DNA from 3 places in the Nesterenkonia sp. K-15-9-6 genome. Region 2 is predicted to be linked to each of the others. Evidence: riboswitches for the same ligand, from Rfam matches in the RefSeq annotation. Region 2 holds a riboswitch; each other region holds the start of a gene.

Region 1 (5,558 bases), on a different contig from region 2:
GACCGGGGTGCGGGACGCTCTCAATGTGATCGTCGCGCTCACGCTGTTCGGTCTGGCGCTGATGGTCCGTTCCGCCGCGGATGCCTTCGGCGCGGTCTCCCAGGACGTCCGGCTGGCCGCGGTCGCGGTCGGGCAGTCCCGCTGGGGCGCCTTCCTCACAGTGGAGCTGCCTCTGGCCGGGCCTGCGCTGCTGGCGGGGCTGCGGGTGGTCTCCGTGAGCACCATCAGTCTGGTCAGCGTCTCCGCGGTCCTGGGTGTGGCGAGCCTCGGCTCCCTGTTCACCGACGGGTTCCAGCGTGGCATCGTGCCGTCCATCGCCGCCGGCATCATCATGACCGTGCTGCTCGCCGTCGTCGTGGACCTGCTGCTGGTGGGCCTGGGCCGGCTGGCGATGCCCTGGCAGCGTACCCAGGCGAGGCGGGCCGGCTCATGACCCATCTGATGGAGGCGCTGCAGTGGGTCCTCAGCGCCGAGTCCTGGGCGGGTCCGGGTGGTCTCGGAGTCCGCACGGCCGAGCACCTCTGGTACACCCTGCTGGCGCTGGTGCTGTCCACGGCGATCGCCCTTCCTGCCGGGCTGGTCATCGGCCACACCGGGCGGGGCCGGGCGCTGGCCGTGCTCTCCACCGGGGCCGCCCGTGCTCTGCCGACCCTGGGGATCATCACCTTGGCCGGCCTCGCGGTGGGGATCGGGCTGAAGGCCCCGATGATCGCCTTCGTGGTCCTGGCGGTGCCCTCGATCATCGCCGGCGCCTATTCGGGGGTGGAGGCGGTGGACCGCCGCGTGGTCGACGCCGCGCGCGCCCAGGGGCTCAGCCCGTGGCAGGTGCTGGTGACCGTGGAGGTGCCGCTGGGGCTGCGGCTGATCCTGGGCGGGGTGCGTCTGGCAACCCTGCAGGTCATCGCCACCGCCACCCTGGCCGCCTACGTGGGGGCCGGGGGACTGGGGCGGCCGCTGTTCCTGGGCCTGCGCAACCATGACTATGCCATGATGCTGGGAGCGTCCCTCGTGGTCATCGCCGTGGCGATCCTCGTCGACGCCCTGTTCATCGCAGCCCTACGGATTCTCAGGAGGATCCCCGGGATCCACTGAGCTCCAGGAGAGGATGGTCCCCGTGTCCTGCTCGAGCCCCGCCCCCGGCCGTCTCGGCCGTCCTGCCCTCGTCTCCGCCGCCCTGCTGGGACTTGCCGCGCTGGCTCTCAGCGCCTGCGGGGCCGAGGATCCCTTGGCGGACGGGGGAGACGACGACGCCGGCGCCGAGGGCGGCGCGCTGGTGGTCGGCTCCCAGCAGTACTACTCGAACACCATCATCGCGGAGCTCTACGCCCAGCGGCTCGAGGCGGGCGGCCACGAGGTGGACCGGCAGTTCGACATCGGCCAGCGCGAGGTCTACATGCCGGAGCTGGAGGCCGGGGACATCGACGTGTTCCCCGAATATGCCGGGAACCTGCTGCAGTACGTGGACGCGGAGCCTGAGGCCTCCGACCTGGAGGAGATCCTCGCCGGACTGGAGCAGAGCCTCCCGGAGGGGATCAGCGCCCTGGAGCCGGCGGAGGCCACCGATCAGGACAGCTTCGTGGTGACCGCGGAGTTCGCACAGGAGCATCAGCTGCGCAGCGTCGGTGACCTTGCGAACGTGGATGAGGATCTGCGGATCGCGGCGAACTCGGAGTTCGAGACTCGTCCCTACGGCCCTGAGGGTCTGCAGGAGGTCTACGGGGTGGAGGTCACCCTGGTCCCGGTGGAGGACTCCGGTGGGCCGCTGACCGTGCAGGCGCTGCTCGACGGGGACGTTCAGGTGGCCGACATCTATTCCGCCGATCCAGCCATCGAGGAGAACGGCCTCGTCATGCTGGAGGACCCGGAGGATCTGGTGCTGCCGCAGAACATCCTCCCGCTGGTCTCCGACTCTGTGGGGGACGACGCCGCGGCGCTCATCGAGGAGGTCACGGCCGAACTGACGCAGGAGGAGCTCAACGGGCTCAACGCCGTCAGTGTGGACGACCAGGCGTCGGCCGCCGACGTCGCCGCCGACTGGCTGGCGGAGAAGGGCCTCGACGAGGCCTGAGCCGCGGAGCAGGGCCCGGCCTCGCCGGGGAGTCGATGGCGCGTGTCTGCGGGAGGTCTCACTCCGTCGCGCAACTCATATGAACACATGAACATAGATGACGACATATGACGTGGAATCTTCGTTTTCCGTCTGGCGTCCAGTAGCGTGGTGCTCACACCAGCAACCATCCAGAGCGGCTGAGAGATCTGGCTCGACGACGCCGCAGCAACCCGGGAGAGCCGGGTGCTAACGCCAGGAGCGATGGAGGAGCATGAGCACTGACGTGTCCGCCGTGTCCGCCCGCCGGCCGAAGAAGCGCCCGAACGGGCAGTGGAAGGTCGACGGCACCGAGCCGCTGAACCACAATGAAGAGTTCAAGCAGGCCGACAACGGGCTGAACGTCCGGGAGCGCATCGAGACGATCTACTCGAAGCAGGGCTTCGACTCGATCGACCCGGACGACCTCCGCGGCCGCTTTCGCTGGTGGGGCCTCTACACCCAGCGTCGCCCCGGCGTGCCGGCCGGGGCCCACAACTCGCTGCCGCCCGAAGAGGTGGACGACAAGTTCTTCATGCTGCGGGTCCGCATCGACGGCGGCGCCCTCACCACCGAGCAGCTGCGTGTCATCGGGGAGATCTCCCGAGACTTCGCCCGGGACACCGCCGATGTGACCGACCGGCAGAACATCCAGCTGCACTGGGTGGCCGTGGAGGACGTCCCGGAGATCTGGCGCCGCCTCGAAGCAGTCGGCCTGGGCACCACCGAGGCCTGCGGAGACACCCCCCGAGTGATCCTGGGCTCCCCGGTGGCCGGCATCGCCGCCGATGAGATCATCGACCCCACCCCTGTCATCCAGGAGATCGCTCGGCTCTACATCGGCGATCCCGAGCTCGCGAACCTGCCGCGGAAGTACAAGTCGGCGATCACCGGACACCCCAGCCAGGACGTGGTCCACGAGATCAACGACTTCGCCCTGGTGGGCGTCGTGCACCCGGAGCATGGCCCCGGCTACGACCTGTGGGTCGGCGGCGGGCTCTCCACCAACGCCCGGCTGGCCGAGCGACTGGGAGTCTTCGTCCGCCAGGAGGAGGCCGCCGAGGTCTGGCATGCCGTCACCCAGACCTTCCGCGACTACGGGTTCCGTCGCCTGCGCAACAAGGCCCGGCTGAAGTTCCTGCTGGCCGAATGGGGGCCGGAGAGGTTCCGCCAGGTCATCGAGGACGAGTACCTGGGCCGTACGCTCACCGACGGGCCGGCCCCGTCCGCCCCGGACACTCCCGGGGACCACGTCGGCGTGCACCGGCAGAAGGACGGCCGGTGCTACATCGGCGTCACCCCCACCGTGGGTCGGGTCTCCGGGACGCTGCTGATCGAGCTGGCGGACCTGCTGGAGCGTCACGGCTCCCACCGTCTGCGCACCACGCCGCACCAGAAGCTCGTGGTCCTCGACATCGCCGAAGACGACGTCGAGACGGTCTGTGCCGCCTTGGCCGAGCTGGGGCTGGATCCCCGGCCCAGCGTCTTCCGGCGCTCCACCATCGCGTGCACCGGCATCGAATTCTGCAAGCTGGCCATCGTGGAGACCAAGACCACGGCGGCCCGGACCATCGATGCCTTGGAGGAGCGGCTGGCCGACGTCGCCGAGCAGATGCCGGAGCGGCTCACCCTGCACATCAACGGCTGCCCCAACTCCTGCGCCCGCATCCAGACCGCGGACATCGGGCTGAAGGGGCAGCTGCTGCCCGACGCCGACGGGGAGAAGACCCCCGGCTTCCAGGTCCACCTGGGCGGCGGGCTCACCTTCGTGGACCGCGATGAGGCCGGTCTCGGCCGGACTGTGCGAGGGCTGAAGGTCACGGCGGAGGAGCTCGTGGACTACGTGGAGCTGCTGGTCCGCCGGTACCTGGACGGCCGACAGACGGGGGAGACCTTCGCCCAGTGGAGCCACCGGGTGGACGATTCCGAGCTGCAGAAGAGAGAGGTCGAGCTGGTATGAGCGCCGCGACCGACACCGCCCTCACCCAGGAGCTGCGCGCCCTGGCCGCCGCCGGCGCCGAGGAGCTCGGCTGGGACGCCCCCGCCGAGGAGGTGATCGGCTGGGCGGCACGGCATGTGGACACCGCCGACGTCGCCGTCGCCTGCTCCATGGCCGACGCCGTCCTGCCGGCGCTGGTCGCGGAGCAGCTGCCCGGTGTGGACGTGCTGTTCCTGGAGACCGGCTATCACTTCACCGAGACGCTGGCCGCCCGGAATGAGGTCGCCCGTCGTCTCGACGTCACCGTCGTCGACGTCACTCCGAAGCTGACCGTGGCGGAGCAGGACGCCGAGTACGGCAAGGACCTGTTCGGCAGGGACCCGGCCGCCTGCTGCCGGATGCGCAAGATGGAGCCTCTCGGGGAGGCGCTGAGCGGCTACAAGCTCTGGTTCACCGGAGTGCGCCGGGATGAGGCGCCCACCCGCGTGGACACGCCGCTGGTCACCTTCGACGAGCTCCACGGACTCATCAAGGTCAACCCGGTCGCCCCCTGGACCTTCGACGACCTGGTCGACCACTCGAACCGCCATGACCTCCCGGTCAACCTGCTGCTGCAGAACGGCTATCCGTCCATCGGGTGCCGACCCTGCACCCAGAAGGTCGCCCCGGGGGAGGACCCCCGCTCCGGACGCTGGGCCGGCAGCGGCAAGGTCGAATGCGGCATCCACACCACCACCGCCACAGGAGCCTGAGATGACCACCGCCACCGCCGCGGCCCCACGGGCCGCCGACGTCGTCGACCTCGCCGGCCAGTCCGCGCTGGCCCGCCTGGAGGCCGAGTCCATCCACATCATCCGGGAGGTCGTCGCCGAGTTCGATCGGCCGGCCATGCTGTTCTCCGGCGGCAAGGACTCCGTGGTCATGCTGCACCTGGCCGCCAAGGCGTTCTGGCCCGGGAGGATCCCCTTCCCGGTGGTGCACATCGACACCGGTCACAACTTCGAGGAGGTCCTGGACTTCCGTGACCGCACCGTGGAGCGCCTCGGCCTGGAGCTGGTGGTCGGCAGCGTCCAAGAGCTCATCGACGCCGGCGAGCTCACCGAACGCGCCGACGGCACCCGCAACCCGCTGCAGACGGTGCCGCTGCTGCGCACCATCGCGCAGCGCCGCTTCGACGCCGTCTTCGGCGGCGCCCGGCGGGACGAGGACCGGGCCCGGGCCAAGGAACGCATCCTCTCGCTGCGCGACGAGTTCGGCCAGTGGGATCCGCGCAGCCAGCGCCCCGAGCTGTGGAACCTCTACAACGGACGCCACCGGCCGGGCCAGCACGTGCGGGCCTTTCCGATCAGCAACTGGACCGAGCTGGACGTGTGGCGCTACATCGCCGCCGAGGACATCGAGCTGCCTCCGCTGTACTACGCCCACGACCGCGAGGTCTTCCACCGTGACGGCATGATCCGGGCCGTGGGTCCGCACAGCCGACCCACCGCGGCGGAGCCCACCGAGGTGCTGCGCGTGCGCTACCGCACCGTC
Region 2 (5,558 bases):
ACACGCGGCGAGCTGGGCCTCAGGGCCTCTGCCCTCCTCACTGAGCCCTCAGTTCTACTACACTGCGTAGAAGAATCCATCTCCACCGACCCCAAGGAGCGCCATGCCCCGCATCACCGTCGGCCTGGGCGGGATCCTGATCCTGCTCGGCATCATCGCCTACATCGCCACCTCATTCGCCAGCTGGACCGCCTTGATCCCCGCGATCCTCGGCGTCGTGCTGCTGATCAGCGGTCTCATCGGCTTCAAGAACGCGAAGATCGGCATCCACATCGCCCTGGTGGTGGCGCTGCTCGGCGTCATCGGCACCTCGATGAACGTGATGCAGCTGGGCGAGCTGTTCGCCGGCGAGGCCGAGCGCCCCGCCGCCGTCATCGTCAGCACCATCACCTTCGTGCTGCTGATCGTCTACATCATCGCCGGTGTGCGTTCGTTCATCCGCGCACGCCGCTGGAAGGACGCCGAGGCCTGAGCCTCCCCGCACCGTCGCCGTGCGGACAGCCGATGGGCCGCCCCGAACGCCTCGGGGCGGCCCATCGTCGTCTCATGCCGTCGATCACCGTCTGATCCGGTCGATCCCAGGTCACCCTCCGGAGCCGGTGCAGTCCAACTGACCGGGCTCCATCTCGATCTCCTCGACGTCCAGGAGGCCGGCGAACTCCGAACCGAGGACCACATCCACCGTGAAGTCGTCACGGCCATCGACGTCCACCAGAGCCCCGGGGATGTGACGCTGCACGGTATAGGCCTGGCGCAGCCCTCGCTCACCGGCGCGGATGATCACATCGAAGCCGGTGTCGGCGAAATAGTCGTTGTCCACGGATTCCACTCGGAAGTCCCGGTCTGCCAGCTCGTCGGCGACGTCACCGGCGAGCCCTGGCTCGTTGGTGGAGTTGAGCACCTCCACCGGCACCCGTTCGGGAACCACGGGCGACAAGGTGCGGCTGGGGCAGTCCTCCCCGGCCGGAATGGCGCCCCCACCGACGATCGCGACGTCGATGGTGCCGTCGATCATGAGCCAGCTGCCAGCGGTGACGGCACCCAGGACGCCGATGGTGCCGGTCGCCACGACGATCTTCTGCCGCCGGGTCGCCGACGTCGGGGAGCTGCTCATGCCTCCATCCTATTTCCGCCGAGCGGCCGAAGGCCTCAGGGCAGCGCTGGCTCGCAGTCCAGATCCTCGGCGAAGAGCCCGACGCCGTCCTCCTCCGCCTGAGCCCAGGCCTCTTCCACGGGGCCGAGGAAGCGGTCGTTGGGAGGATAGTGGACCGGAACCCCGAAGCCGTCCCGGGCCATCTGGACGTTCAGCAGCACGTCGTCGGCCCATACTCCGGCGAGCAGGCGGTCATACCGGTCGGTGCGCTCCTGGTCGAACTCCAGGATGACGGGATCCCCCGGGGCGACCAGTGACTCCATATGCGCCGAGGACTCCGGACCCAGACATTCGACCGGCTGGTGAGGGTGCACCGACTCCGGGGTGTCGATGTTCAGGAGCCGAACCCGCTCCTCCTCTCCGTCCAGCTCCACGACGAGCGTATCGCCGTCGACCACGCGCACGAGGGTGGCGTCTTCACCGTCCTCCGACGGCGACGGGGCGGCACCTTCTCCCGGGCTCTGGATCCAGCTGATCAGCGCGCCGAGGAGGACCACCAGCACGAGCCCGAGCAACCACCACAGCAGTCCCTGACTGCCGCTGCGACGGCGTCTGAGCGACCTGCCGCCTCCGGCGCTCCTGGAAGCAGTGTGCAGCGACCGGCGCATCGATTTCCGCACATTCCGGCGCATCTCGTTCTTCAGGTACTGGTCAGGCATGCATATCAGCCTAGGCGGAACCGAGGTCAGAACTTCTCGGGACGCAGCACCTCGACATCGATGACCCACACGGTCATCGCGTAATCCCGGTAGTAGTGCTCCCGCAGATACGCAGAGACCGCCTGAGCGGTGCCCGCGTCACAGACGACCTCCACGCGGATGTTCGCGCTGGCCTCCCAGCCTGCATCGCGCACTCCTCGGCGGCCCTTTCCCCGGGCGTCGGTGATCGTATGCCCACGAGTGCCGAGCTGCTCCAGATCACGCAGGATCTTTCCCTCCAGGGCCGCCTCGGTGACGATGGTCAGCAGTTTGCGCGCGTGCGGTTCCATGAGCCTGCTCCTAGCCATGCACCCAGGTGGCCATGGCGTGGTAGATGGGTATGCCGATCAGGACGTTGAACGGAAAAGTGATGCCCAGGGCGGCGGCCAAGGACAGCGTCGGATTCGCCTCCGGCACGGAGATGCGCATGGCGGCCGGGACCGCGATGTAGGACGCGCTGGCAGCCAGCGTCGCCAGCACCACCGTGCCCCCGAGGGAGAGGCCCAGCAGCATGGCTGTTCCCGTGCCCACCACTGCGGAGAACAGCGGCATACCGATGGCGAATGCGCCCAGAAACACCCCATGTCTCCGGAGCCCTCCTACCTGGCCTGCTGTGATGAGCCCCATCTCCAGGAGGAACAATGCCAGAACCCCCTTGAAGAGGTCCATGAACAGAGGCTCGAGCGGAACGACGCCCTCAGGCCCGGCGGCCCAGCCGATGAGCAGACCCCCTAGCAGGAGCACGATGCCCTTGCCCAGGAACACCTCGTGCATCACCGAGCCCCAGCGTGTGGACCGGCTGACACCCCTGGCGAGCACGATCCCGACGAGGATCGCCGGCACCTCCAGAAGGACCAGCAGCAACGGCATATGTTCTTCGAAAGGCACACCGCGACTGCCGAGATAGGCAACGGCCACAGCGTAGGTGCCGACGCTCACTGAGCCATAGTGCGCGGCGATCGACGCAGCATCCACGCGAGCCAGCCGTCCCAGGAGGCGGAGCACAGGGAACGCGGCGAGGGCGAGGAGGAACCCCATGGCCACCACTCCGACCATCTGCGGCAGCAGCTCACCCAGGGGCTGCTTCGCCAGCTCCACGCCCCCTTTGAGCCCGATGGCCAGCAGCAGCACGATGGTCACCAGCTCATAGACGGCGGCAGGCAGCCGCAGCTCGGAACGCAGCAGTCCGGCCGCGATGCCGAGGACGAAGAAGAGGATGACCGGGTCGAGCATGCGGCGGGTCCTTCCGGGAGGGTCCTGCACGACGGGGCCACCAGGCGGCGACCGCATTGCTGACACACAATACACGACTTTTGTTTCGTGCTTGTTCTGTCACCCTGGATCTATACTGACCCCGTGCCGGATTCAGAGTGGACCTTCCTCACCAACCACGCCCATGTCATCCTCTGCGTCGCCAGAGAGCCCGGCATGCTCGTCCGGGAGATCGCCCGGAAGGTCGGGATCACCGAGCGCGCCGCCCAGCGGATCCTGGCGGATCTGATCGCCGACGGATACGTCGACAAGGAGCGCGAAGGTCGCCGCAATCGATATCGAATCCATCGCGACCGGCCCCTTCGACACCCCCTCGAGCGCCACCACAGCATCGGAGAGCTCCTCGCCACGCTCGGCGACCCTCCTGCATGACACGGTCGATGCACCGCCCCACGAGGCGCGTGGACACGCCTCACACCCTGCGGCACACCCCACGTCGGCGCCGCGTGTTCATTATGTTCATATAGCGTCATCCATGACGTCGGCCCTTCTCTCGCATGCCCGGCCGTGTTAGCGTCGTGGCAGAGAAGAACACCGAAGGATCACGAGAACCGGTCACACAGGCTCTGGCTTGGCCGGTCGGCAACCCTTTCCCGCGTGACGGGGTGCCCCAGATGACGATCCGGCCGCGAAGCTCGTATTCACTGAGATGGATTTATCTTCAGCGGCAAGCACGGCGCAGGGGAAGCCTCCCTGTGGCGCCTCATGAACGATGATGAACGCCCCACACGGAGGACCCTCCATGACACCATCTGTGCCGTCCGCCGGCACTCTGCCTCAGCACGCCCTGGATTCTGACGACCACACGCCGCACACCTCCTACCTGGTGCAGCGCACCCGACGCCGGTCGCTGATCTCTTTCGAGGTCTTCCCGCCGCGTCCCGCCACCGCCGGCCGCGACCCCTGGCGCAGCATCGAGCTGCTGGCCGAGGCCGGTCCGGACTACTTCTCCGTCACCCATGGCCACAACCAGCCCGAGGGGGCCAATCTGGAGGTCATCCGGCACCTGCTCCGGAGCACTCCCTCCCCCGTGATGGCGCACCTCATCAGCGCCGGAAGATCTCCTGCCCAGGTGCGCCGGGCAGTGGAGCAGCTGCTGGACCTCGGCGTCCGGGACGTCCTGGCCCTGCGTGGGGACCCACCGGGCGGTGGCCGGGAGTGGATCCACCAGCCCGCAGGCCTGAACCGCGCCGCCGAGGTGGTGCGTCTGGTCAGGGAGGTGGAGCAGGAGCGCCTCGACCCACCCGAGGGGCCCGGCGCCCGCCCGGTGTCCATCTCAGTGGCCGCCTATCCGCCCTCCGGCACGGACCGGGACCACGAGGCGGACCTGTGCGCACTGTGGGAGAAGCAGGAGGCCGGCGCCGACTACGCCATCACCCAGGTGTTCTATGACCCCGAGGACTACGCCCGCCTGGTGGACGACGCCCGATCCCAGGGCATCCACCTGCCGGTGGTCGCCGGGCTGGCCCCGCTGACCAGCCCCAAGCGGCTGCGACGCCTGGAGGAGATCTCGGGAGTTCCGGTGCCGCAGCACCTGCTCGACTACCTCGACGTCGCCGACCCCGCCGAGCGACGGCGCCGCGGGGTGGCCGCCACGCTGAACCTGATCGACGCGGTCCTCGAGCTCGGATGTCCCGGCCTGCACCTGTTCACCTTCAACCAGCACCCGGCCGCCCTGGCGATCCTCGATCACCTGAGGATCCGAGACGCCGCACGTCAGCAGCGGGTCCTACCCGAGCTGCCCTGACGCCGGAGCACACTGCTCCCTGCCTGACAGGGACCCGTCATTCCTGCGGACCGCGTCGCGGTCGGCTGTCCTGGTGCGCCCTGCGGCCTCGCCCGGAACGAACCGCCCGGGCCCCTGCGATCCGTCCATCACCTGCATCTGACCCCAGACACATCTGACACACATGACAGAGGAGACATCATGACCACCACCCCTGCCCGCCCCGAGGACCAGCCGCCCGCTCAGGTTCCCGCCCTTCCGGCGACCGTGCTCGGCTACCCGCGCATCGGACCGAACCGGGAGATCAAGAAGGCGCTGGAGGCCCATTGGCGCGGCGGAGACGTCGACGCCCTGCAGGAGGCGATCCGGGCTCACCGCTCCCGTACCCTGGGCCATCTGGCAGGCCTGGGCCTGGAGGCGGACTCGGCGATCCCGGCCGACGGCGCCGTGATCGATCAGGTCCTGGACGCCTCGATGCTGCTCGGCCTGGTGCCGCGGCGCTTCCGCGAGGCCGGGTTCTCCGCCGCCTCCCCGGATTCCGGCGAGGGCCTGGCCCTGGTCTCCGCGCTGGCCCGCGGCACCTCCACGGTGGAGCCGCTGGAGCTGACCAAGTGGTTCGACACCAACTATCACTACTACGTGCCGGAGATCGAGCCAGACGTCGCCTTCTCCCCTCAGCCGGACGCCGTCGCCGAGCGCTACCGCACCT
Region 3 (5,558 bases), on a different contig from region 2:
TCGTAGACGGCGAACACCGGCTCGATGTCCAGGCCGTGGTCAGAGTTGAACTGGTCCAGGTAGGCGAAGTTCTGGAAGAAGTTCGCGTCATACTCACCCTGGGCCACCACCTGGTTCGGCTGGATGATGTCGGTGACATAGGTGGTCTCCAGCTCCCAGCCCTCCTCGGCCAGCAGATCCTTGGCGATCTCAGTGGGCTCCTGGAAGGGCGCGGACTCGGTCACGATGATGCTGATGGTGCGGTCCTCGTCCCCGACGGCGTCGGCCAGCCCGCAGGAGGTGAGGCTCCCGACGGCGGCCAGCGCGGCGATGCCCAGTGCACCGCGCTGGAGCCGCCGCCGGGAGAGTGTGGGGGCCTGGGAGGGACGGCCGATGGTGCTGCGGTTCATGCGGTGAAGTCCTCCCAGATCGGCTCGACGGTGTCGAGCGTGAACTCGTCGGTGAAGTCGATGGCGCCGTCGAGGTAGTCCTCGAACCACTGCTGGACCTCCTCGGACTGGAAGGCCTCCTGCAGGGCGGCGGCCTTCTCGGTGTCCTGGAAGCCGGGCGCCCCGGCGACCACGCAGGTGAAGGGGATGCGGACGTCGTCGTCGTCCTCCAGGATCAGCGCGGTCTCGGCGACGTCGTGGCCCGCCTCGGCGACCAGCCGCGCGAAGGCGAAGCCGGCGTCGACGTCCGGCAGGGTCTGTGCGGCGGACTGCTGGTCGATCTCGATGAACTCGAAGTCCTTCGGGTTGTCGATGATGTCCCGCTGCGAGAGCTCGGTGACCTCCTTGGACTCGTCGATCTCCAGGACCCCGGCGTCGGCGAGCAGCTTGATCCCGCGGCCGTTGTTCGCGGTGTCGACCGCCAGGGCGATCTGGGCGCCGTCGGGGAGGTCCTCGATGCTGTCATGCTGCAGCGAGAAGATGCCGCTGGGCGCGTAGTAGACGGAGAACGCGGGCTCCACATCGGTGCCGTTGTCCTGGTTGAACTGCCGCAGGTAGGCGATGTGCTGGAAGAAGTTGGCGTCGTACTCCCCCTGGGCCACCACCTGGTTGGGCTGGATGATGTCGGTGACGTAGGTGGTCTCCAGCTCCCAGCCGTCCTCGGCGAGGATGTCCTTGACGATCTCGGTGGGGTCCTGGAAGGGCGCCGACTCGGTGACGATCATGCTGATCGTGCGGTCGTCGTCGCCCACGGCGTCGGCCAGCCCGCAGGAGGTCAGGGTGAAGGTCCCCACTGCGGCGAGTCCGCCGAGCAGCAGGCTGCGGCGCCCGAGCGGGGAGGAGGCGAGCGAACCGGTGGCCCCGGTCAGCCCGAGCGCGCCGGAGACGCCGGAGGATGTCAGTGTTCTGGGCATGTCACAAGCTTTCGTTGTCAGGGTGCAGCGACCTGCACGCCGGGATGGAGGAGTGCGCACGGAGCGCAGGGGCGGCCGAACCGGCCGGTGGTCAGATGCGCTTGTCGGTGAGCCGCGAGAGGCGGGTGCCACTGAACTGCACGAGCGTCACCAGGGCGATCATCAGCACGATGGCGACCATCATCACCGCGGTCTCATAGCGGTAGTACCCGTACCGGATGGCGAAGTCGCCGATTCCGCCGCCGCCGACCAGTCCGACCATGGCCGAATAGGAGATGAAGCTGACGGTGGTGATCGTGATGGACCCGATGATCGCCGGCTTGGCGTCCACCAGCAGCACATTGCGGATGATCTGTCCGCGAGTGGCCCCCATGGCACGGGAGGCCTCCACCGCCCCGGACCCCAGCTGGGTGATGTTCTGCTCCACCAGCCGGGCGAAGTAGGGAATGGCGTTGACCGTGAGTGGGACGATCGCAGCCGCCGTGCCGACCGTGGTGCCGACGACCAGCCGGGTGAACGGAATGATCGCGATCAGCAGGATGAGGAACGGGAAGGAGCGGACCATATTGACGATCCCGCTGACCAGCGCATGGGCGCGGGGCAGCGGAGCGATTCCGCCCGGGGCATGGATGAACAGCCAGATGCCCAGCGGAGTGCCGAACAGCACCGCCAGCGGGATGGCCACCGCGATCATGGCGAAGGTCTCCAGCATGGCCTGGACGAGTTCGGGCTGCAGTTCGAGGATGCGTTCCATCAGCGACGACCTCCCTCGAACGGCACGGCGGCGAGCAGCTCAGAGGCCGCGAGCCTCCGGGGGCCACGGGGCGGGTCCTGGGGCGCCGGCGGCTCTGCGGACTCTGCCGACTCTGCGGACTCTGCGGACTCTGCCGACTCTGCGGACTCTGCGGCGCGACCCTGGTCCCCGCTCGGCGTCGGCGCCTGCGTCCGGGCGCCGCCGTCACGGTCCACACTGATGCCGTCGCTGACCAGGTACCGGCCGATGGAGGTGTGCGGAGCGAAGCCCTCGCGCTGCAGCTCCCGGGCGGGGAACTGCTCCACCACGCGGCCGGACTCCATGACGGCGACGTGATCGGCCAGGGCCTTGATGACCTCCATCTCGTGGGTCACGATGACCACGGTGATGCCGAGCTCGCGGTTCACGTCGGCGAGATACTGCAGCACCGTCGCCGTGGTGAAGGGGTCCAGGGCGGAGGTCGGCTCGTCACACAGCAGCACCTCCGGCCGAGTGGCCAGGGCGCGAGCGATGGCCACCCGCTGCTTCTGCCCGCCGGAGAGCTGGGCCGGGTACACCTTGGCCTTGTCGGTGATGTCCACGATCTCCAGCGCCTCGGCGGCGCGACGCCGGCGGACGCGACGGTCCTTCTCGCCGGCGAACTTCAGGGACAGCTCCACGTTCTGGGCGACGGTCAGATTGTTCACCAGGTTGAACCCCTGGAAGATCATGCCGATCTGGTGCCGGGCGCGACGCAGAGCCTCGTCGTCGAGGGCGGTCAGCTCCACCCCGCCCACATGCACCTCACCCGAGGTGGGGCGCTCAAGCAGGTTGATGTTGCGCAGCAGCGTGGACTTCCCGGCGCCGGAGAAGCCGATGATCCCCTGGATGCTCCCGCGGGGGATCTCCAAGGAGACGTCATCGACGGCGTGGATGGGCTCCTTGCCCCGGGCAGCGGGGAAGGACGTGGACACATGGCGCAGTGAGATCATCGGGCATTCTCCATCGTCTCTGGCGTTAGCACCGTTCCCCGGGCCGCACTGGGCACGGCTGCTCCGGGTGGTTGCTGCGACGTCGTCGAGCCAGATCTCTCAGTCGCTCTGGATGGGTTCGTTGGGGTCAACCATACGCGCAGCAGATGAACAATCGTCAAGTCAGCGGATTGAGTTCATGTCACGAGGCGTAAGAATGTACAGCCCCCTCGGACTGAGGGAGCCACACTCTGGACGCATCCTGCGCGCCCGCTGGACGGAATATGTCGCCGCGTCTCATCCTGCGAACGGTTCTTTGATCACATCTCTCTGCGGCCGTACGCTGGACACACAGACCATCCCGAGCGGCCGAGAGATCTGGCTCGTCGACGCCGCAGCAACCTTCGGATGCGATCCGCCCCCTCCGGCGGATCCTTCAGAAAAGGTGCTACCGCCAGGACCGATGGGAGTTGATCCGCCATGAGCACCGCACTGGCCGCCGCCGAGCGCCCCACGACCACCGTGGAGGAGACCGTGCCGCACGCGCCCGCTGACACCGGAGCCCGCCCCGCCGTGGGCCGCGCCGCCACCCGGCTGGCCGACGTCGATCCGCTGGAGCTGCGCCGGACCTTCGGCCACTTCCCGCAGGGGGTGGTGGTCGTCGCCGCCGAGGTGGACGGCCGCCCGGAAGGGCTCGTGGCCTCCACCTTCACCATCGGCGTCTCGCTCGAGCCGCCGCTGGCCACGGTGGCGGTGCAGCACAGCTCCACCACCTGGCCGAAGCTGGCCGGGGCGGACACCGAGCTGGGAGTGTCACTGATCGGGCACGGCCAGTCGGAGCTGTGCCGGAAGATCGCCTCCAAGGACCGGGAGAACCGATTCACCGGCCTGAGGACAAGCATCGGCACAGGTGGGTCGATCACCCTGGAGGGTGCGCCCGTCACCTTCACCACCCGCATCTACGACCAGGTCCGGGCCGGCGACCATGACATCGTCGTGCTCGAGCTGCTGGACCTGGCGGTCGAGGACTCCGCCGAGGCGCTGGTGTTCCACCAGAGCGAGTTCAAGAGCCTCGGCCCGCTGTCTCCCGAAGCCTGAGGGCATCCCCCTCCATCCGGGGGCACCGTCGTCGGGCCCACGCCACCCCACATGTCTCACACTGTGACATCACCTTTGCCCGGCCCACGCTGATCCGCGTAGGGTTGAGCACGTACACCATCCCGAGCGGCTGAGAGATCTGGCTCTGTGACGCCGCAGCAACCTTCGGATGCGTCGATCGGCCTCTCTGTGCCCGTCGCATCAGAAAAGGTGCTACCGCCAGGATCGATGGGAGTGAATTTCCTATGGGTTCGTCTGCACCCGCACTCGTGACGCACGAGTCTGACCAGCACCTCTCCGAGCATTCCGGCGGCGTCGCTCTGCTGGACCGTCCCGCCCCCGCAGGGGCCGCCACGCATTCGATGGACGTGCAGCTGCGCGGTGTGGGGCGCGCCTTCGACGGACGCACCGTCCTGCACGACGTCGACCTGCACATCTCCCCCGGCGAGGTGGTCGCCATCCTGGGCGCCTCCGGCTGCGGGAAGTCCACGCTACTGCGCGCCGTCGGCGGTCTCGACGCCGGATGCTCCGGTGAGGTCATCATCGACGGCACCCCGGTGCGCACCTATGACGAACGGACCGCCGTCGGCTTCCAGGAGCCTCGGCTGCTGCCCTGGCGCTCGGTGCACCGCAACGTCTCCCTCGGGCTGCCGCGGCACGTGTCCGCGGCGGAGGGCCGTCGGCGAGTGGATGAGCTGCTCGAACTGGTCGGCCTGGCCGAGCGCGCCCAGCTTCGCCCCCGGGAGATCTCCGGCGGCATGGCGCAGCGCGCCTCGCTGGCCCGGGCCTTGGCCCGCCGCCCCGGCGTGCTCCTGCTGGACGAGCCCTTCGGCGCCCTGGACGCCCTGACCCGGCTGAAGATGCAGGACCTCCTCCTGGACGTCCATGCGCAGACCGGCACCACGGTGCTGCTGGTGACCCACGACGTCGACGAGGCCCTGCAGCTGGCCGACCGAATCCTACTGCTCGGCGCCGACCCGGTGGACCCCGCCCGCGAGGGCGCCACCGTCTCCCGCCTGCTCACCGTTCCGGGCAGCCGGCCGCGTGACCGTGCCTCCGCCGAGCTGGCCGCCCTGCGCGGCGAGCTCCTGGCCGGCCTCGGCGTCGACGCGCACTAGCCCACCCGCCCCGGCCGGACCGCACGTTCCGCTCAGGTCTGACAGTTCAGGACTGACAGGCCGCGCGGCCCGGGCGCTCCCGGCCTCCGCTCGGCGCGGCCGGGCGGAGCCCGAGCTCGACCGGGGCGGCTCCCACCCACGCACGAAAGGTCCCTTCACGACATGCCCAGTCAGACCGACACCTCCTTCTCCCCTGCCCGCTTCCCGCGGCCGCGGTTCCGACGCGCCGCCTCCGCGACGATCGCCGGCGCGGCCGTCGCTCTGCTGGCGACCGGATGCGTGGAGGGCGAGGGATC

Evidence for each region. Region 2 has a riboswitch for S-adenosylmethionine ahead of SD455_RS11255 (methylenetetrahydrofolate reductase). Riboswitches for the same ligand answer to the same signal wherever they lie in the genome.
Region 1: it holds a riboswitch for S-adenosylmethionine, as region 2 does, so the genes downstream of both, SD455_RS06085 (nitrite/sulfite reductase) here and SD455_RS11255 (methylenetetrahydrofolate reductase) in region 2, are expected to answer to the same signal.
Region 3: it holds a riboswitch for S-adenosylmethionine, as region 2 does, so the genes downstream of both, SD455_RS08545 (flavin reductase family protein) here and SD455_RS11255 (methylenetetrahydrofolate reductase) in region 2, are expected to answer to the same signal.

Annotation. Positions count from the first base shown of each region.
Region 1 covers NZ_JBQYEY010000007.1:7,340-12,897, reverse strand. Annotated here, with positions in the region: gene SD455_RS06100 (ABC transporter permease) at 1-433, shown strand, start outside; gene SD455_RS06095 (ABC transporter permease) at 430-1,092, shown strand; gene SD455_RS06090 (ABC transporter substrate-binding protein) at 1,106-2,068, shown strand; SAM riboswitch class I at 2,232-2,318, shown strand; gene SD455_RS06085 (nitrite/sulfite reductase) at 2,322-4,046, shown strand; gene SD455_RS06080 (phosphoadenylyl-sulfate reductase) at 4,043-4,777, shown strand; gene cysD (sulfate adenylyltransferase subunit CysD) at 4,779-5,558, shown strand, end outside.
Region 2 covers NZ_JBQYEY010000017.1:7,527-13,084, reverse strand. Annotated here, with positions in the region: gene SD455_RS11290 (hypothetical protein) at 1-1, shown strand, start outside; gene SD455_RS11285 (hypothetical protein) at 104-472, shown strand; gene SD455_RS11280 (LytR C-terminal domain-containing protein) at 584-1,114, opposite strand; gene SD455_RS11275 (thermonuclease family protein) at 1,150-1,812, opposite strand; gene SD455_RS11270 (P-II family nitrogen regulator) at 1,839-2,141, opposite strand; gene SD455_RS11265 (sodium-dependent bicarbonate transport family permease) at 2,152-3,084, opposite strand; gene SD455_RS11260 (helix-turn-helix transcriptional regulator) at 3,208-3,495, shown strand; SAM riboswitch class IV at 3,664-3,803, shown strand; gene SD455_RS11255 (methylenetetrahydrofolate reductase) at 3,866-4,870, shown strand; gene metE (5-methyltetrahydropteroyltriglutamate--homocysteine S-methyltransferase) at 5,051-5,558, shown strand, end outside.
Region 3 covers NZ_JBQYEY010000011.1:34,382-39,939, reverse strand. Annotated here, with positions in the region: gene SD455_RS08565 (MetQ/NlpA family ABC transporter substrate-binding protein) at 1-389, opposite strand, end outside; gene SD455_RS08560 (MetQ/NlpA family ABC transporter substrate-binding protein) at 386-1,342, opposite strand; gene SD455_RS08555 (methionine ABC transporter permease) at 1,434-2,096, opposite strand; gene SD455_RS08550 (methionine ABC transporter ATP-binding protein) at 2,096-3,067, opposite strand; SAM riboswitch class I at 3,075-3,186, opposite strand; SAM riboswitch class I at 3,400-3,516, shown strand; gene SD455_RS08545 (flavin reductase family protein) at 3,527-4,144, shown strand; SAM riboswitch class I at 4,259-4,379, shown strand; gene SD455_RS08540 (ABC transporter ATP-binding protein) at 4,507-5,262, shown strand; gene SD455_RS08535 (aliphatic sulfonate ABC transporter substrate-binding protein) at 5,425-5,558, shown strand, end outside.